2 regions of the Actinokineospora cianjurensis genome follow, and region 1 is predicted to be linked to the other one. Evidence: riboswitches for the same ligand, from Rfam matches in the RefSeq annotation. Region 1 holds a riboswitch; the other holds the start of a gene.
What was found. A riboswitch is a leader RNA that binds a small molecule or an ion and turns the genes downstream of it on or off. The one in region 1 is predicted to bind thiamine pyrophosphate.
Positions count from the first base shown of each region.

Region 2: another riboswitch for thiamine pyrophosphate. It lies ahead of CLV68_RS27745 (thiamine ABC transporter substrate-binding protein); the one in region 1 lies ahead of thiO (glycine oxidase ThiO).

Region 1 covers NZ_RCDD01000001.1:256,812-264,583, reverse strand. The annotation lists gene CLV68_RS01215 (winged helix-turn-helix transcriptional regulator) at 1-314, opposite strand, end outside; gene CLV68_RS01210 (GntR family transcriptional regulator) at 861-1,616, shown strand; gene CLV68_RS01205 (MFS transporter) at 1,618-3,066, shown strand; gene CLV68_RS01200 (threonine ammonia-lyase) at 3,092-4,039, opposite strand; gene thiE (thiamine phosphate synthase) at 4,115-4,786, opposite strand; TPP riboswitch at 4,819-4,926, shown strand; gene thiO (glycine oxidase ThiO) at 4,920-6,035, shown strand; gene thiS (sulfur carrier protein ThiS) at 6,112-6,312, shown strand; gene thiG (thiazole synthase) at 6,315-7,070, shown strand; gene CLV68_RS01175 (MarR family winged helix-turn-helix transcriptional regulator) at 7,477-7,772, shown strand, end outside.
Region 2 covers NZ_RCDD01000006.1:117,620-125,391, reverse strand. The annotation lists gene CLV68_RS27755 (ABC transporter ATP-binding protein) at 413-1,411, opposite strand; gene CLV68_RS27750 (ABC transporter permease) at 1,428-3,026, opposite strand; gene CLV68_RS27745 (thiamine ABC transporter substrate-binding protein) at 2,990-4,027, opposite strand; TPP riboswitch at 4,050-4,160, opposite strand; gene CLV68_RS27740 (4a-hydroxytetrahydrobiopterin dehydratase) at 4,195-4,488, shown strand; gene CLV68_RS27735 (alkaline phosphatase PhoX) at 4,533-5,690, opposite strand; gene CLV68_RS27730 (serine/threonine-protein kinase) at 6,088-7,772, shown strand, end outside.

The DNA.
Region 1 (7,772 bases):
ACCAGCCAGCGCTCGCCCCAGTGCATGATCGCGGCGAGGGCGGGCCAGAAGTCGCGGCCCATGTCGGTGAGCACGTACTCGTAGCGCACGGGCCGCTCCTGATAGCGCTCGCGGTGCAGCAGCCCGGCGCCGACGAGGCGGTCCAGCCGCTCGGTGAGGGTGTTTCTCGCGATGCCCAACTCGGCCTGGATCCGGTCGAACCGCCGGACGCCCAGGTAGGTCTCCCGCAGCACGAGCAGGGTCCACTGGTCGCCGAGCAGGTCCATCGCACGCGCGATGGAACAGGGCCACTGCGCGAACGATGTCCTTCGCATCGCCCCAGTCTAGGAAGCCGGGCCGCCCGGCGAAACGTGATCACCGCACCCGGGTGACCCGGCGCGGACCCCTGGGCCAGCGGCAACCCGGCACCGGGCCGGACGGCGCGACCACCCGGCAGGGTGACGTACAGTCCGGTCGTAGTGACGGCCGACACACCTGTGGCGGCGCTCACCGCACTATTCGGGGCGTCGGGGACGACCGGCCCTGGCGAGCTCCGGGGAACCACCCGTCCGGCTGACCCGACGCCGAGGAGATCGGACAAATCGGGCGCCGCAAGGCCGGGGCCGAGGCCGTCGGAAAGGCCGGATGTCCCCGCGCGCCAACGCCACCGGTGGGTGTTCCCCGGATCGCCGCACGTCCGCCATCCGGGACACCCCGGGCGGTAAGGTCTAGACCAATCATACCGTAGGTGGGACGGCGCGGCGGGGCGCGCTGGTGCCCGTGCCGGTCACGGTAGGGCCAAACAGGCGGGGTGTGATCGCGTGCGGCACCCCCGACAAGGCATTCTGTACGGGTCGGGCGCAATACTCAGGAGGGACGCCATGCTGGAGATGTCCACGGCCGACGGGTCGGACACGGTGGCGCGCGTGCAACGGGAACCCAAGTACTGGGGTCTCAAGCGCCACTTGCTCGACCTGCTCGGGTCGCTGCCTCCCGGCTCGCCCATCCCGACCGAACGTTCACTGGCCACCGAGTTCGACGTCTCCCGCACGACCGTCCGCCAGGCGCTGGCCGAGCTGACCGTCGAGGGCAGGCTGCTGCGGGTGCAGGGCAAGGGCACCTTCGCCGCCGAGCCCAAGGTCGCCCAGCGGCTGCAGCTGTCGTCCTACACCGAGGACATGCGCGCCCAGGGCCGTGAGCCCTCCAGCAAGCTGCTGGAGGTCTCCGAGATCCCGGCCGAGGCCGACCTGGCCAGGCTGCTGGGCATCCGGGCAGGCGCCAAGGTGCTGCGGTTGCACCGGCTGCGGTTGGCCGACGGCGAGCCGATGGCCATGGAGACGACGCACCTGCCGCTGGGCCGCTTCCGCGGTCTGCGCCGCTACGTCAGCGGCGGCGGCTCGCTCTACCAGGTGCTGCGTGAGCGGTTCGACGTCGAGATGGGCCACGCCGAGGAGACGATCGAGACCGCGTTGGCCGGTCCGCACGAGGCCGAGTTGCTCGGTGCCGACGTGGGGATGCCGATGCTGCTGCTGTCGCGGCACTCGTTCGACACCGACGAGCGACCGGTCGAGTGGGTCCGGTCGGTCTACCGGGGTGACAGGTACAAGTTCGTCGCCACGCTGAACCGACCGTCCTGACGTGACCGGCCAGGTCCGCTGGGGCACGCCCAGCGCGCGCGGGGTCCTGGCCACCACGATCCTCGGGTCCGGCATGGCGATGCTGGACAGCAGCGTGGTCAACATCGCCCTGCCCAGGCTGGGCAAGGAGCTCGACGCCTCGGTCGCCGGGCTGCAGTGGGTGCTCAACGGGTACCTGCTCGCCCTGGCGGCGCTGGTCCTGGTCGCCGGGTCGCTCGGTGACCGCTACGGCCGCCGCCGGGTGTTCGTGGTGGGCGTCATCTGGTTCGGCATCGCGTCGGCCCTGTGCGGGGTCGCGCTGTCCACGCCGATGCTGGTGGCGTCCCGGATCCTGCAGGGCGTCGGCGGCGCGCTGCTGACCCCCGGCTCGCTGTCGATCCTGCAGGCCGTGTTCCACCGCGACGACCGGTCCCGCGCGATCGGCGCCTGGTCCGGCCTCGGCGGCATCGCGGCCGCGGTGGGTCCGCTGGTCGGCGGGCTGCTGGTGCAGGCGTGGTCGTGGCGGCTGGCGTTCCTGGTGAACATCCCGCTGGTCGTGGTGTGCGTGTGGTTGGCCGTGCGGTGCGTGCCGGAGACCCGCGACGAGGAGGTCACCGGGCACCCGAACATCCTCGACTCGGTGCTCGGCGCCGTCGGGCTCGCCGGGATCACGGCGGCGCTGGTCGAGGCGCCGGTGCGCGGGGCGGACTGGCTGGTGGTCGGGGCCGCGGTGGTCGGGCTCGGCGCCCTCACGGCGTTCGTGCTGCTGCAACGGCGCCAGGCGAACCCGCTGGTGCCGCCCGCGCTGTTCGCCAGCCACACGTTCGTCGTGTCCAACGCGCTGACCCTGGTCGTCTACGCGGCGCTGACCGGCGTGATGGTGCTGATGGGGCTGCAACTGCAGACCTCGCTCGGCTACTCGCCGACCGCCGCGGGGCTGGCAGGGCTGCCGATCACCGCGGTCATGCTGCTGCTCTCCGCCCGCTTCGGCCAACTCGCCGCCAGGGTCGGGCCGCGGTGGTTCCTGGTGGCCGGTCCGCTGCTGATCGCGGCCGCGATGCTGCTGATGACCAGGATCGCGCCGGGGGCGTCGTACCTGGGCGCGGTGCTGCCGTCGGTCGCCCTGTTCGGCTTCGGGCTGTCGGTGGTGGTCGCCCCGGTGACCGCGACCGTCCTGGCCGCGGCACCGGACCGGTACGCGGGCTTGGCGTCCGGAGTGAACAACGCGGTGGCGAGGACCGGCGGCCTGCTCGCTGTGGCTGTCCTACCTGCCGCCGCTGGGCTTACCGGCGCCGCTTACACCGACCCGGCTGCCCTGACCTCCGGCTGGCGCACAGCCCTGCTGATCTGCGCTTCCCTCGCCGCCGCAGGGGGCCTCATGGCGCTGAGCATCCGGGACAACGTCCTGGCCGCCCCGCCACCCGGTCCCCACTGCGACGTCGAGTCACCGGCCCCGGCACCTCGGGGCTGACCAGACCCGGTCTGATCAGGCACGATCAGGTCTGGAGCAGCGCGACCAGGGCGTCCGGGTCGACGTTGCCGCCGCTGAGGACGGCCACGGTGCGGCCGGGCGGGAGCTTGTCGCCGTGGTGCAGGACCGCGGCCGTGGTGACCGCGCCGCTCGGTTCGGCGACCAGGTGGGCGCGGTGCGCGAGGGTGGCCACCGCCGAGCGGATCTCATCCTCTGAGACGGTCACGATGCCGTCGACCAGCGCCCGCTGGTGCCCGAAGGTCAGCTCGGACGGCTGGCTGCGCAGGCCGTCGGCGATGGTCCGGTTGCGGTCGGCGACCGACCACGACACCAGCTCGCCCTTGGCCAGGCCGGCCGCGGTGTCCCCGGCCAGTTCCGGCTCGACCGCCCAGACCTGGGCCTGCGGGCGCAGCGCCTTGATCGCGACCGCGATGCCGGAGATCAGCCCGCCGCCGCTGACCGGGGCCAGCACCAGGTCGACGTCGGGCAGGTCCGCGACGATCTCCAGGCCGATGGTGCCCTGGCCCGCGATCACTCCCCGGTCGTCGAACGGCGGCACCAGCGTGGCGTCCTCCCGCTCGACGATCGCGTACGCCGCCGACTCCCGCTCACCGGTCTTGACCAGCACGACCTCGGCGCCGTGCGCGCGGGTCGCCTCGACCTTGACCCTGGGCGTGTCCTCGGGCACCACGATCCACGCGGGCACCCCGAACGCGCGCGCCGCGTAGGCGACGGCCTGGGCGTGGTTACCGCTGGAGTAGGCGACGACGCCACGGGCCCGCCGCTGCGGATCGATGCAGGCCACGGCGTTGAACGCGCCACGGATCTTGAACGAGCCGACCGGTTGCAGGCTCTCCGGCTTGATCCACAGTGGCCGGTCCGCCCACGGGGCCGCCACCAGCGGGGTGCGCACGGCGTGCCCGGCGACGCGGTCGGCGGCGGCGGTGATGTCATCGAGGGTGACGAGGTTCACCCCTCCAGTGTGCACCAGTCCACAGTGGACCAGCGTGTCGCGCTGCTCACCCCTGCGCCGACCGGACCAGCGCCGTTACGCCGTGCGCAGCCCGGCGACGAGCGCCTCCGCCGCCGACTTGGGGTCCACGGCCTCCGTGATCGCCCGGACGACGACGATCCGGCGCGCGCCCGCGGCGACGACCTCGGGCAGCCGCTGCGCGTCGATGCCGCCGATGGCGAACCAGGGCCGTTCCGGAGCGGTCGCCGCCGTGGCCCGCACCAGGTCGAGGCCGGTGGCCGCCCGGCCCGGCTTGGTCGGCGTCGTCCAGCACGGGCCGGTGCAGAAGTAGTCCACACCCGGCTCGGCCGCCGCGCTGACGGCCTGGGCGAAGTCGTGCGTCGACTTGCCGATCACCACGTCGTCGCCGACCACGCGGCGCGCCACCGCGACCGGCAGGTCGTCCTGGCCCAGGTGCAGCACGTCCGCCCCGGCGGCCAGCGCGACGTCGGCCCGGTCGTTGACCGCCAGCAGCGCCCCGTGCGCGGCGCAGACCTCGGCGATCACCGACAGCGCGCGCAGCTCCGGCCCCGCCTCGAGCGGCGCCCCGCCGCGCTTGTCGCGCAACTGCACGACGTCGACCCCGCCTGCCAGCGCGGCGTCCACGAAGTCGGCGAGGTCGCCCTGCTCGGTCCGCGCGTCGGTGCACAGGTAGAGCCGCGCGTCGGTCAGCCTGCGCCTGATCTGGTCCCCGTCGAGTCCTGGCATGGAGGTGACGCTATCGCCTGCGCTACGGTGGAGGTCGGTCGCACGGGAGTCCGGGGAACGGGCTGAGAGGGAGCTGGGTCGCTCCGACCGTCGAACCTGATCCGGGTCATGCCGGCGCAGGGAGCGTGAGGACATGGGAAGTGAGCGGGCTGTCGCCGTGGTCGGCGGCGGCGTCATCGGGCTGTCGGTCGCCTGGGCGGTGGCCGAGGCCGGGTACCCGGTGCGCCTGGTCGACCCGACACCGGCCAGGGGCGCGTCGTGGCTGGCGGGCGGCATGTTGGCGCCGGTCACCGAGTCGTGGCCGGGGGAGGAGCACGTCCTCGAACTCGGCAGCTCGTCGCTGGCGCGCTGGCCGGACTTCGCCGCCAGGCTGACCGCCGCGGGCGGCGACCCGGGGTTGCGGCTGGAAGGGACGCTCGCGGTCGCTGTGGACTCCGCCGACGTGGGCACACTCGACGTCCTCGCCGAGTTCCTGCGCGGTCTCGGGCGGGAAGCGGTGCGCTACTCGGGGCGCGAGCTGCGCGCGCTGGAGCCGGGCATCGGTCAGGGAGTCCGAAGTGGACTGCACGTGCCCGGCGACCTCGCTGTGGACAACCGCGCCCTGCTCACCGCGTTGCACACCGCGTGCCGCCGATCGGGTGTGGAGTTCATCACGGCCACCGCGCGCGAAGTCCACCCGAACGCGGTAGTCCTCGCCGACGAGTCCACTGTGGATTGTGCGGCGGTTGTCGTCGCCGCGGGCGCGTGGAGCGGCCACCTGCACCCGGCGCTGGCCCCGTTGGTCCGCCCGGTGAAGGGCGAGATCCTCCGCCTGCACGCCCGCCCCGGCACCCTGCCGGCACCGACCCGCACCATCCGCGCCCACGTCGAGTCCCGCCCGGTGTACCTCGTCCCCCGCCCCGACGGCGAACTGGTCCTCGGCGCCACCCAACTCGAAGTCGGCTTCGACGAGTCGGTCACCGCGGGCGCCGTCCGCGACCTGCTGCGAGACGCCGAACAGGTACTGCCGGGCATCGCCGAATACGCCTTGGTCGAGACCGCCGCCGGGTTGCGCTCGGGGAGTCCGGACAACCTGCCCCTGATAGGCCAACTGGAACCCGGCCTGCTGGTGGCGACCGGCCATCACCGCAATGGCCTGTTGTTGGCCCCGGTCACGGCGGGCGCGGTGGTCTCGTTGTTGCGGGGGGAAGAGATGCCGGACGCGGTGCGTGCCGCTGATCCCGCGCGGTTCTCGGGGAGGGACGCATGATCGGTAACGGTGTCCGGCGGTCGCGGGCGGCGGGGGTGGGCGCTGCTGGTCTCGCGTGGTCGTCGGGGAGGCGCGCGTGATCGTGGTGGTGAACGGTGCCGAGCGGGAACTGGCCGACGGGGTGACGGTGGGGGAGTTGTTGGTGGTGCTGGGGGTTTCGGGGGCCGGGACCGCGGTCGCGGTGGACGGGGAGGTCGTGCCCAGGGCGGTGCACGCGTCGACGGTCGTGCGGGCCGGGGCCGTGGTGGAAGTGCTGACCGCCGTGCAGGGAGGGTGAAGGTGGACGACCCGCTGGTCATCGCCGACCGGGAGTACGCGTCGCGGCTGATCACCGGTACCGGTGGCGCGTCGAACCTGTCGGTGCTGGAGCGCGCGTTGGTGGCGTCCGGCACCGAGTTGACCACGGTGTCGCTGCGCCGGGTCGACGTCGCGGGGGGCACCGGCATCCTGGAAGTGCTGCGCAGGCTGGGCATCGATCCGCTGCCCAACACCGCCGGGTGCCGCACCGCCGCGGAAGCCGTGCTCACGGCCAGGTTGGCCCGCGAGGCACTGGGCACGAACTGGATCAAACTGGAGGTGATCGCCGACGACCGCACCCTGCTCCCGGACCCGGTCGAGTTGTTGGACGCCGCCAAGACCCTCGTCGACGACGGTTTCGTGGTCCTGCCCTACACCAACGACGACCCGGTGCTGGCCCTGCGCCTGGAGGAATCGGGCTGCGCCGCCGTCATGCCCCTCGGCTCACCCATCGGCACCGGCCTCGGCATCCGCAACCCGCACAACATCGAACTCATCGTCGCCCGCGCCGCCGTCCCGGTCATCCTCGACGCAGGCATCGGCACCGCCTCGGACGCCGCCCTGGCCATGGAACTCGGCTGCGCCGCCGTCCTCCTGGCCACCGCCGTCACCCGAGCCACCGACCCCGAGAAAATGGCCACCGCCATGCGCGCCGCCGTCCAAGCAGGCCGACTGGCCCGCGCCGCGGGCCGCATCCCCCAACGCTTCTGGGCCCAAGCCTCCAGCCCACCCCGCTGACCCACCCCGCTCCTTCAGCCCGCGTACCCACAGCCCTCGACCCGACCTCCCGATTCATCCCCTGGGTGAACGCTTTCTCGCCCTGCTGGGAGTCGGCTGTCCACAACCCCTCGACCTGTCCACACCCTCGGCGGTGCCCCTATTGACAGGTCGCTCAACGCGGTAGCTTCAGAGATGGGCCCCCGGCCCCCGGGAGGGAGTGCCCCTGGGCTGGAGTGGATCTTGGTTGGCGTGCGGGTTCGTGCGGTGCGGGCTTGTCCGGGTGTGGCTGGGAATTGCCGCCCGCGGCCTATGCGCGAATCCGCACGTGTCGGCCCGGTGTTGGTCTACATCAGGTGTCCGGATCTCCAGTGGGGGCCGCAGGGGTCTGGTCGTGGAACTGGTGGGGGTTCCGGCACAATGAGGTATGACGACATCGGCCGCTGAGTCTGGCGGAGGGGATGTGCCCGCGCGGTTGTACCTCGCGATCGGGCGCCTGTCCCGGGCGTTGCGCCGGTCCGGGTCTCCCGGGCTGGGGCACGGGTCCATCTCCGCTCTGTCCACTCTGGTCAACTGCGGTGAGCTGCGGCTCGGTGACCTGGCGGGCAAGGAGGGCGTCGCCGCGCCGACCATGTCGCGGATCGTGGCGAGCCTGGTGGAGTCGGGTTATGTCGTGCGCGAGCCGGACCCGGCTGATCGGCGGGCGTGGTTGGTGCGGGCGAC
Region 2 (7,772 bases), on a different contig from region 1:
GCAGCCCCCGAATCAAGCCTAGGTGGAAGCAAGTGGCGGGGCCAGGGTGATAGTCGGGGCTGTGGACAGCTTGAGGCGATGGGGATCGACTGGAGTCTGCACTGGGCAGGCGTCGGGGCAGGAAGAGGCCCGTGGCGAGCATGGCGGTGTGGTTGAGGATGGCTCGCTCGGGGCGCGTCGCGTATTCCGGGCACACGGCGCCCAGCACCGCGACCGGGTGGACGACGAAGGCATGCGTCCCGGCGGAGTAAGAGCGGGGCGGTGGGGTAAGAGGGCGGCGATGCCGCGCAGTCCCAACTGTTGGACACCGGATCGAGCAGCCCCCGAATCAAGCCTAGGTGGGGGCGCGCAGAGGGGGCCAGAGTCACGATCGGGGCTGTGGACAGGTTGGGGGGATGGGGATCGTGGGGCGCTAGCCGATGATGGCTAGGCCGTCGGGGTTTAGGGATAGGGGGGTTTGGGTGTGGGGGGTGGGGGCGGGGGTGGAGGCGATGCTGGCTGTGGCGTCCACTAGGAGGGTGGGGGTTTGCACGGTGAGTCGGATGTGGTCGCGGTGGTGGACTGTGGTGGTGATGGTGCCGGTGGTGGGGCCGGGGGCGGCGTTCAGGGCCGTGGGGCGTAGGCCGAGGCGGACGGGGCCGTTGGGGAGGGGGAAGGGGGTTGGGCCGAAGGGGGTGTGGATGATGCCGTTGGTTGCTGTGGCGTCAACAAAGGAAGTGCAGCCCAGGAAGCGGGCGGTGTCCTCGTCGACGGGGTGGCGCCAGACCTGGTTCGGGGTTCCGGTTTGGACGATCTGACCGGCGCGCATGACGGCTACTCGGTTGGCCAGGGTGAATGCCTCGTCGTGGTCGTGGGTCACCACCAGGGCGGTGGTGCCGGAGTCGCGCAGCAGGCGGGACAGGTCGATGGCCAGGTGTTCGCGGAGTGATCTGTCCAAAGCAGACAGTGGCTCGTCCAGTAGCAGCAACCGGGGGCGGGGTGCGAGGGCCCGAGCCAGGGCTACCCGCTGTTGCTCGCCGCCGGACAGCTCCGTCACGCGGCGCGGGCCGAAACCGGCGAGGCCCACCAGGTCCAGCAGTTCGTCCACCCGGGCGGCGACCTTCCGCTCCCCCGCCATCCGCAGTCCGAACGCGACATTCCCCGCGACCGTCCGATGTGGAAACAGCTGCCCGTCCTGGAACACCAGCCCGAACCCGCGCCGGTGCACCGGCACCCCGCCCAGATCCACCCCGTCCCAGGAAATCCCCCCGTCCGCGGGCTCCAACCCCGCCACCGCCCGCAGCAGCGTCGACTTCCCGCACCCGGACGGCCCCAGCAGCGCCAACACCTCCCCGTCGGCGATCTCCACGTCCACCGCCGAAACAGCCGCCACCCGCCCGTACCGCACGGTCAGACCGTCAACGCGAAGCATCGAGACCTCCTCAGCACTAGAACTCCCCGACCGTGCCGACGCGGAGGCGGTCCACGGCGATGACGATGGCCACGGTGACCAGCATCAGCAGGGTGCAGGACGCGTACGCCAGCTGGTTGTTCAGCTCCCCCGGGCGGGCCACCAGGCGGCCGATGACCACGGGGAGGGTGGCGGATTCGGGGCGGGCCAGGAAGCTGGTGGCGCCGAACTCGCCCAGGGCCACGGCGTAGGCGAAGGCGGTGGCGGCGACGAAGGAACGAGCCGACAGGGGTATGTCGACCTCGCGCCAGACTCGCCAGGGTGGGGCGCCGAGGGTGGCCGCGGCTTGGCGGAGGCGGGTGTCGATCGACCGCAGTACCGGGAGCAGGGTGCGGATGACCAGCGGGGTCACCACGAGGGCCTGCGCCAGCGGGACCAGCAGCGGTGACGTGCGCAGGTCGCCGGGCAGCGCGTCCAGGGTGATCAGGTAGCCGAAGCCGACCGTCACCGCGGAGACGCCCAGGGGCAGCATCAGTGCGGTGTCGATGGTCTCGATGAGGCTGGGGCGGGCTCGGGTCCGGCCCAGCGTCACCAGTGCGACGCACGAGAGGATGCCCAGCACCAAGGCGAGCATGGTCGCATCGGTTGCCGCGCGCAGCGAGTTCAGCACCGCTTCCCAGCCCGTGACCTGCAACGACCCGCGGAACCCGGTCCCGCCGATCGCACGGTAGCCGTCGAGCCCCGACTCGAACGACTTGGCCACCAGCGACACGATCGGCACCATCAGCGCGGCGATCACCGCATACGCCGCCGCGACAACGCCCCGCTCGCCGCCGACCGGACGCCGCGCCGTGTCCGCCCGCCCCCGCAGTCGCAACGCAGTCGACCGGCGGCGCAGCACGGCCCCGATCACCAGCACCGCGACAACGGAGGCCAACTGGAGCAACGACAACGCCGCCGCCCCGGTCAGGTCGAACAGTTGCACCGTGCGCAGGTAGATCTCGGTCTCCAGCGTCGCGTACTCCCCGCCGCCCAGCAGCAGGACCACGCCGAAGCTGGTGGCGCAGAACAGGAACACCACGGCGGCCGACGACGAGATGGCGGGCCGCAGCACCGGCAGCGTGACGAAGAGGAAGGTCCGCCACCGGGACGCCCCGAGCGACCGCGCCGCGTCCTCCGCACGTCTGTCCACATGCGACCACAGCGCCGACACCGTGCGGGCCACGACCGCCACGTTGAAGAACGCGTTCGCCAGGATGATCGCCAGCGGTCCGCCGTCGCCGAACAGCGAGCGGAACGCCAGGCCCACCACCACCGTCGGCAGCACGAACGGCACCATCACCGCCGCGCGCACGAACCCGTTGCCCCACAACGACGTCCGCGCCAGCAGGAACGCGACCGGCAGGCCGGCGGCGACCGCGACAGCAGTGGCCGCCGCGGCCTGGCCGAGGGTGAAGCCGACGATGGACCAGGTGTCCGAACTGGACAGGACCGCGCCGACGCCGGGGCCGAGTCCGAGGCGGACGATCGCCACCACCGGCCACAGGAAGAAGACGGCGAGGAACCCCAGCGGCAGCGCGGCCGCGGCCAGCGCGCCGGTCAGGCCCGGACGGCCGTGCGCCACTGCTCGATCCACCGCTCCCGGTTGCCCTGGATGTCCTCGACCGGCAGCGTCGACGGGCTCTCCGGTCGCGGCGCGGCCTGCTGCCAGGCGGCGGGCAGTGCGACGCCGTCGCGCGCCGGGTAGACGTACATCGACTCGGGCACCAGCTTCTGGAACGTCTCGGAGATCAGGAAGTCGACGACCTTGCGCGCGTCGTCGGGGTTCTTCGCGCCGTTGAGCACACCCGCGTACTCCACCTGGCGGAAGCACGTGTCGAGCAGCGCGGCGGTGCGGGGCTTGCCGTCCGTGCCGATCTCCGCCGACGGCGACGAGGCGTAGGAGACGACCAGCGGGCGCGGGCCCTTGCCGGAGGACCCGGAGAACTCCTGGGTGTACGCCTCTTCCCAGCCGCTGACGACCTTGACGCCGTTGTCCTTGAGGCGCTTCCAGTAGTTGGGCCAGTCCTTGTTGCCGTAGTGCGCCACTGTCGCCATCAGGAACGCCAGGCCGGGCGAGCTGGTGGCCGGGTCCTCGACGACGAGGAGGTCCTTGTAGCGCGGGTCGGCGAGGTCCTCGAAGCTGGCCGGGGTGGCCAGTTCGCGGCCCGCGAGCGCGGCGAGGTCGACGTTGACGCACACGTCGCCGACGTCCACCGCGGTGAGCCTGCTGGAGTTGTCGACCGCGTACTTCTGCGGACCCTTGTCGGCGTCGGCGGGCTTGTACTCGGCGAAGACACCCTCCGTGAGCGCGCGTGAGGCGAACGTGTTGTCCACTCCGAACGCCGCGTCGCCGATCGGCGCGGACTTGGTCAGCACCAGCTGCGTGGTCAGCGCGCCCGCGTCGCCGCTCTTGCGCACGTCGATCTTGATTCCGGTGTCGGCCTTGAACTTGTCGAGCACCGGCTGCTCGACGGTGAACGAGTCGTGCGTGACGAGGACCACCGTGCGCTCTGAGGTGTCCTGGGAGCTCGCCGTGCAGCTCGCGACCAGCGGGATGGTCATGGCGGCGGCCAGCAGGAGGCGGCGTCTGCGCATGGGGTGTGTCCTTCCTCGGGCGAGCGCGCCACGAGCACCTCCCTGCGCGGGCATGATCCCGATCAGGTGTGGACGGTCGAGGGCCGCGTGCCCTCCTCTCAGCCCGGCGTGCCGGACTCCCGTGGCAGGGTGAGCGTACGCCTGCGGTTGGGGCCAGGATGGGGACCATGGCTGAACTGCTGAGCGACCCGGAGATCGGCAAGGCATTGGGCAGGCTGCCGCGGTGGCGGCTGGTGGAGGGCGGGTTGGTCCTGGTGGCGGAGTTCGCCGACTTCGCCACCGCCATCCGGGTGGTGAACCGGGTGGCGGAGCTCGCCGAGAGCGCCGAGCACCACCCGGACATCGACATCCGGTGGAACAAGGTGACCTTCCGCTGCTCCACCCACTCGGCCAACGGCGTCACGGCCAAGGACACCGACCTGGCGACCGAGATCGACGGGGTGGTCAGCGCCGTCGACTAGGGGCACGGCGCCCGGGCGTCCCCGGGCGCCGCCTCCCCAGGGGCTCAGGACCGGAACGGGCCGGTGACCTCGTAGGTGATGCCGCCGAAGACGTTCCCGGCGGTGCCGCGCTGGGAGGAGAAGTAGAGCCTGCGGCCGTCGGGGCTGAACGCCGGGCCGGTGAGCTCCGAGCCGGACTGGCCGGTGACCCGCAGCACCGGGGCGACCAGCGCGTCCCGGGTGATGATGTTGATCTCCATGTCGCCGCCGTCCTCGGCGACGTAGAGGTCGCCCGCGGTGGAGCGGGTGATGTTGTCGACGCCGGTCAGCGTGGCTGTGCCCGGCGGGACGAGCGAGTCGTCGTAGGCGAGGGCGATGCTGGAGGTGTCCGGGCGGTAGGCCCACACCCGGTTGTCGCCCTTGGTGGTGAACCAGCAGGTGCCCGCCGCGTAGTGGCAGCCCTCGCCGCCGTTGAACCGCTTGGCGGCGCCGACCTGCTTGCGGGTGGTGATCGGGAACCCGTCCGGGTCCGGCACGCGCGCCCAGCCGACCTGGCCGTCGACCTGGTCGTCCGCGCCGGTCATGACCTCCAGGACGCCGCTGGAGAGCTCGCCCCAGGTGTTCGGGCGGAAGCGGTAGAAGCAGCCGTCCGGGGTGTCCTCGGTGAGGTAGAGGTACCCGTGGTCGGCGTCGGCGGCGCACGCCTCGTGCTTGAAGCGGCCCAGCGCCGGGCGGGCCACGGCGGGCCGCGCGCCCCACGGGTCGGTCTCGAAGACCCGCCCGTAGTCGATCTCCTCGCAGGACAGCCAGGTGCCCCACGGGGTCGCGCCGCCTGCGCAGTTGACGTTCGTGCCCGAGAGCGTGCGGTACGCGCCGGTGACGCGGCCGGTCGCGTCGAACCGGACCGCGCCGACCCCGCCGACGAGCGGGACCTCGCTGTTGGACACGTAGATCCACCCGGTGCCGTCGGCGAAGCAGGCGCCGCCGTCGGGGGCCGGGTGCCAGAAGTAGTCGGTGCCCGCGACCTTCTGGCCGGTCCGCGCGATCACCCGGCTGCTGAAGCCGACCGGGAGCTGGATGCCGTTGGCGTCGGGGGCCAGCAACGCGCCGTACGGGCTCGGTCCTGGTTGGGCTGTCGCGGCGAACGCGGTGCCCCACGAGGCCCCGCCGACGACGGCCGCGCCACCGACGACGGCGACGCGCAAGAAGTTCCGGCGCTGCATGGTCAGACTCCGCTCTGCTGGGCGGTGTTCTCGCGTCCGTGCGGACCGACCGTAACCGCGCCTGGTGACACCCAGCGTACGTCGAGGTGTACGGGGCACTGCGGGAATCGTTCCCCGCAGAAAGCGTGTCCATTTTCTGTCCACCCGAGTGTGGCTCAGCATTGACCGAAAATCGCGAGCAACCGGTTCCAGGTAACGATCGCGCGAATACATCAGGCCACCGGGCGATCTTACTTGTAACGATCTCGCAGGGTGCGGGGACTACCTAGTCAGAGCGATGATCGCGGCGATCCGGAATGCGGCCGGACCGCGGTGGGATCTCGGCCGGACACGGCCGCCGGAATCGCCGTCAACCATTTCCCAGGACCGAGAACCACTTCGAGAACCAGGAACGACAATGAGCACCGGTGGGACGGGAACGACCTGCCCGGTGTGCCTGCTGGCCGATCCGGTCGGCACGCACTGCCCCGGGTGCGGGTGGGTGCTGTCGGCGGGCCCGTGGGCGGGCGCGCCGTCGCGGGCGCGGGCGGAGTCCTTCGCCGCGGCGTTCGAGCGGGCGTGCCGCGGGTGGGACCTGGCCGCGGCGGCGCTGGCGGCCGGGTACCCCGAAGCGGGTGATCTTGCCAGGTTCGAGCGGTTGACCGGCCTGGCGCGCGGACCCCGACCGGAGCGCGCGGACCTGGTGGCGGCGGTCGAAGCCTCGACGGTCAAGCGGAAGGCGCTCGGGACCGTCGCCGAGGTGATCACGCCGCTCCTGCTCTCGGACGCGGTGGTCGTGGACATCGCCGCGTCCGGCATCACCGTGGTGCACCTGGGCACCGACCACCTGGGACGGCCAGGGGTGCGGTCGGCGCAGCGCTGGTGCTGGCACTCGCTCGGCCTGCCCGATGACGACGACCGCGCCCGGTTCGCCTTGGCAGGCGGGGAACCCGTGGTGCTGGACCTCCCGCGGTGGCCGGACGGCGCGGTGGTGCTGAACCGGCTCGCGGGGTGGCGCGCGCTCGACGAGACCCTCGACCCGTCCGGTGTGCACGTGGTCGGTGCCGACGAGCCCGCGATCGACGACGCCCTGGTGTTGGAACTGGCCAAGGACGTGCCGCAACGGCACGGCAGTGGTCTGGTCCTCATCGATGTCGCGGCCGACGGGCGCACCACCGTGGTCGTGCAGCCGTTGTTCCCCCAGGGGGCCACGGCTGCCGACAGCCCGGAAGCGGTGGTCCGAGTTGCCGCTCCACCGCAGGACGAGCCGGTACTGCTCGCTGTCGTCGCCGGGTCGGCTGGCACGCCGCCGTGGCGCCGCACGCCGATCAGCACGACGACGGTGGAACTCGCGCCGGACCGGGAACACGCGGTGCGCTTCCGGCTGACCGGGCCGTGCACCGTGGAGGTCGTCGAACCGGACGCGGAACCGGCCCCGGCGGCCTGGACCGGTGCGATCGACCAGGTGCCCGCGCGGTACCGGCGCCACGACAGCGCGGCCGACCTCGTCGTGGCGGTCGAACTCGGCGGTTCGGCGTTCGCCCGAAGACAAGAACTGGCTCTAGCCCTGGTCGACGCCATCGAGCGGGGACACCCGGCTCCGGCGTCGGTGCGGGTCGCCGTGCTCGCGTACTCCGACCACAAAGGACGGATGCCGCAGCAGGTGCTCGCCGTGCGCGAGTTCGGCGGAGTCGCCACGGCGCGGGACTTCCTCGACGACCTGCGCGCCACCCCGGTGCTCGACCCGCGCGCGGCGCCGGTGGAGGACGCGTTGTGGGCGGCGGCAAGCCTTCCGTGGCGCTCGGTCGCGCGCACCCTCGTGGTGCTGGGCAGCCGACCGCCGCACCCGACCGAGCACTGCCCCAACGGGCACCGTTGGGACGACCTCGTGCGCAGGCTCGAACGCGACGACGTCCACCGGGTCGCGGTGTGGGACCAGCCGGAGCGCCGCGACCCCGAGTCCGCCGAGTGGACCACCGCGGCCTGGTCCGCGTTGACCAGACCGCACACCCCGTTGCGCGCGGACTGGGTCGCCGCGGACCGGCTCGCCGCCGACGCCCGCGTGCTCGGCCGCACCGGCCCGACCGCCACCCTGCCCTTCCC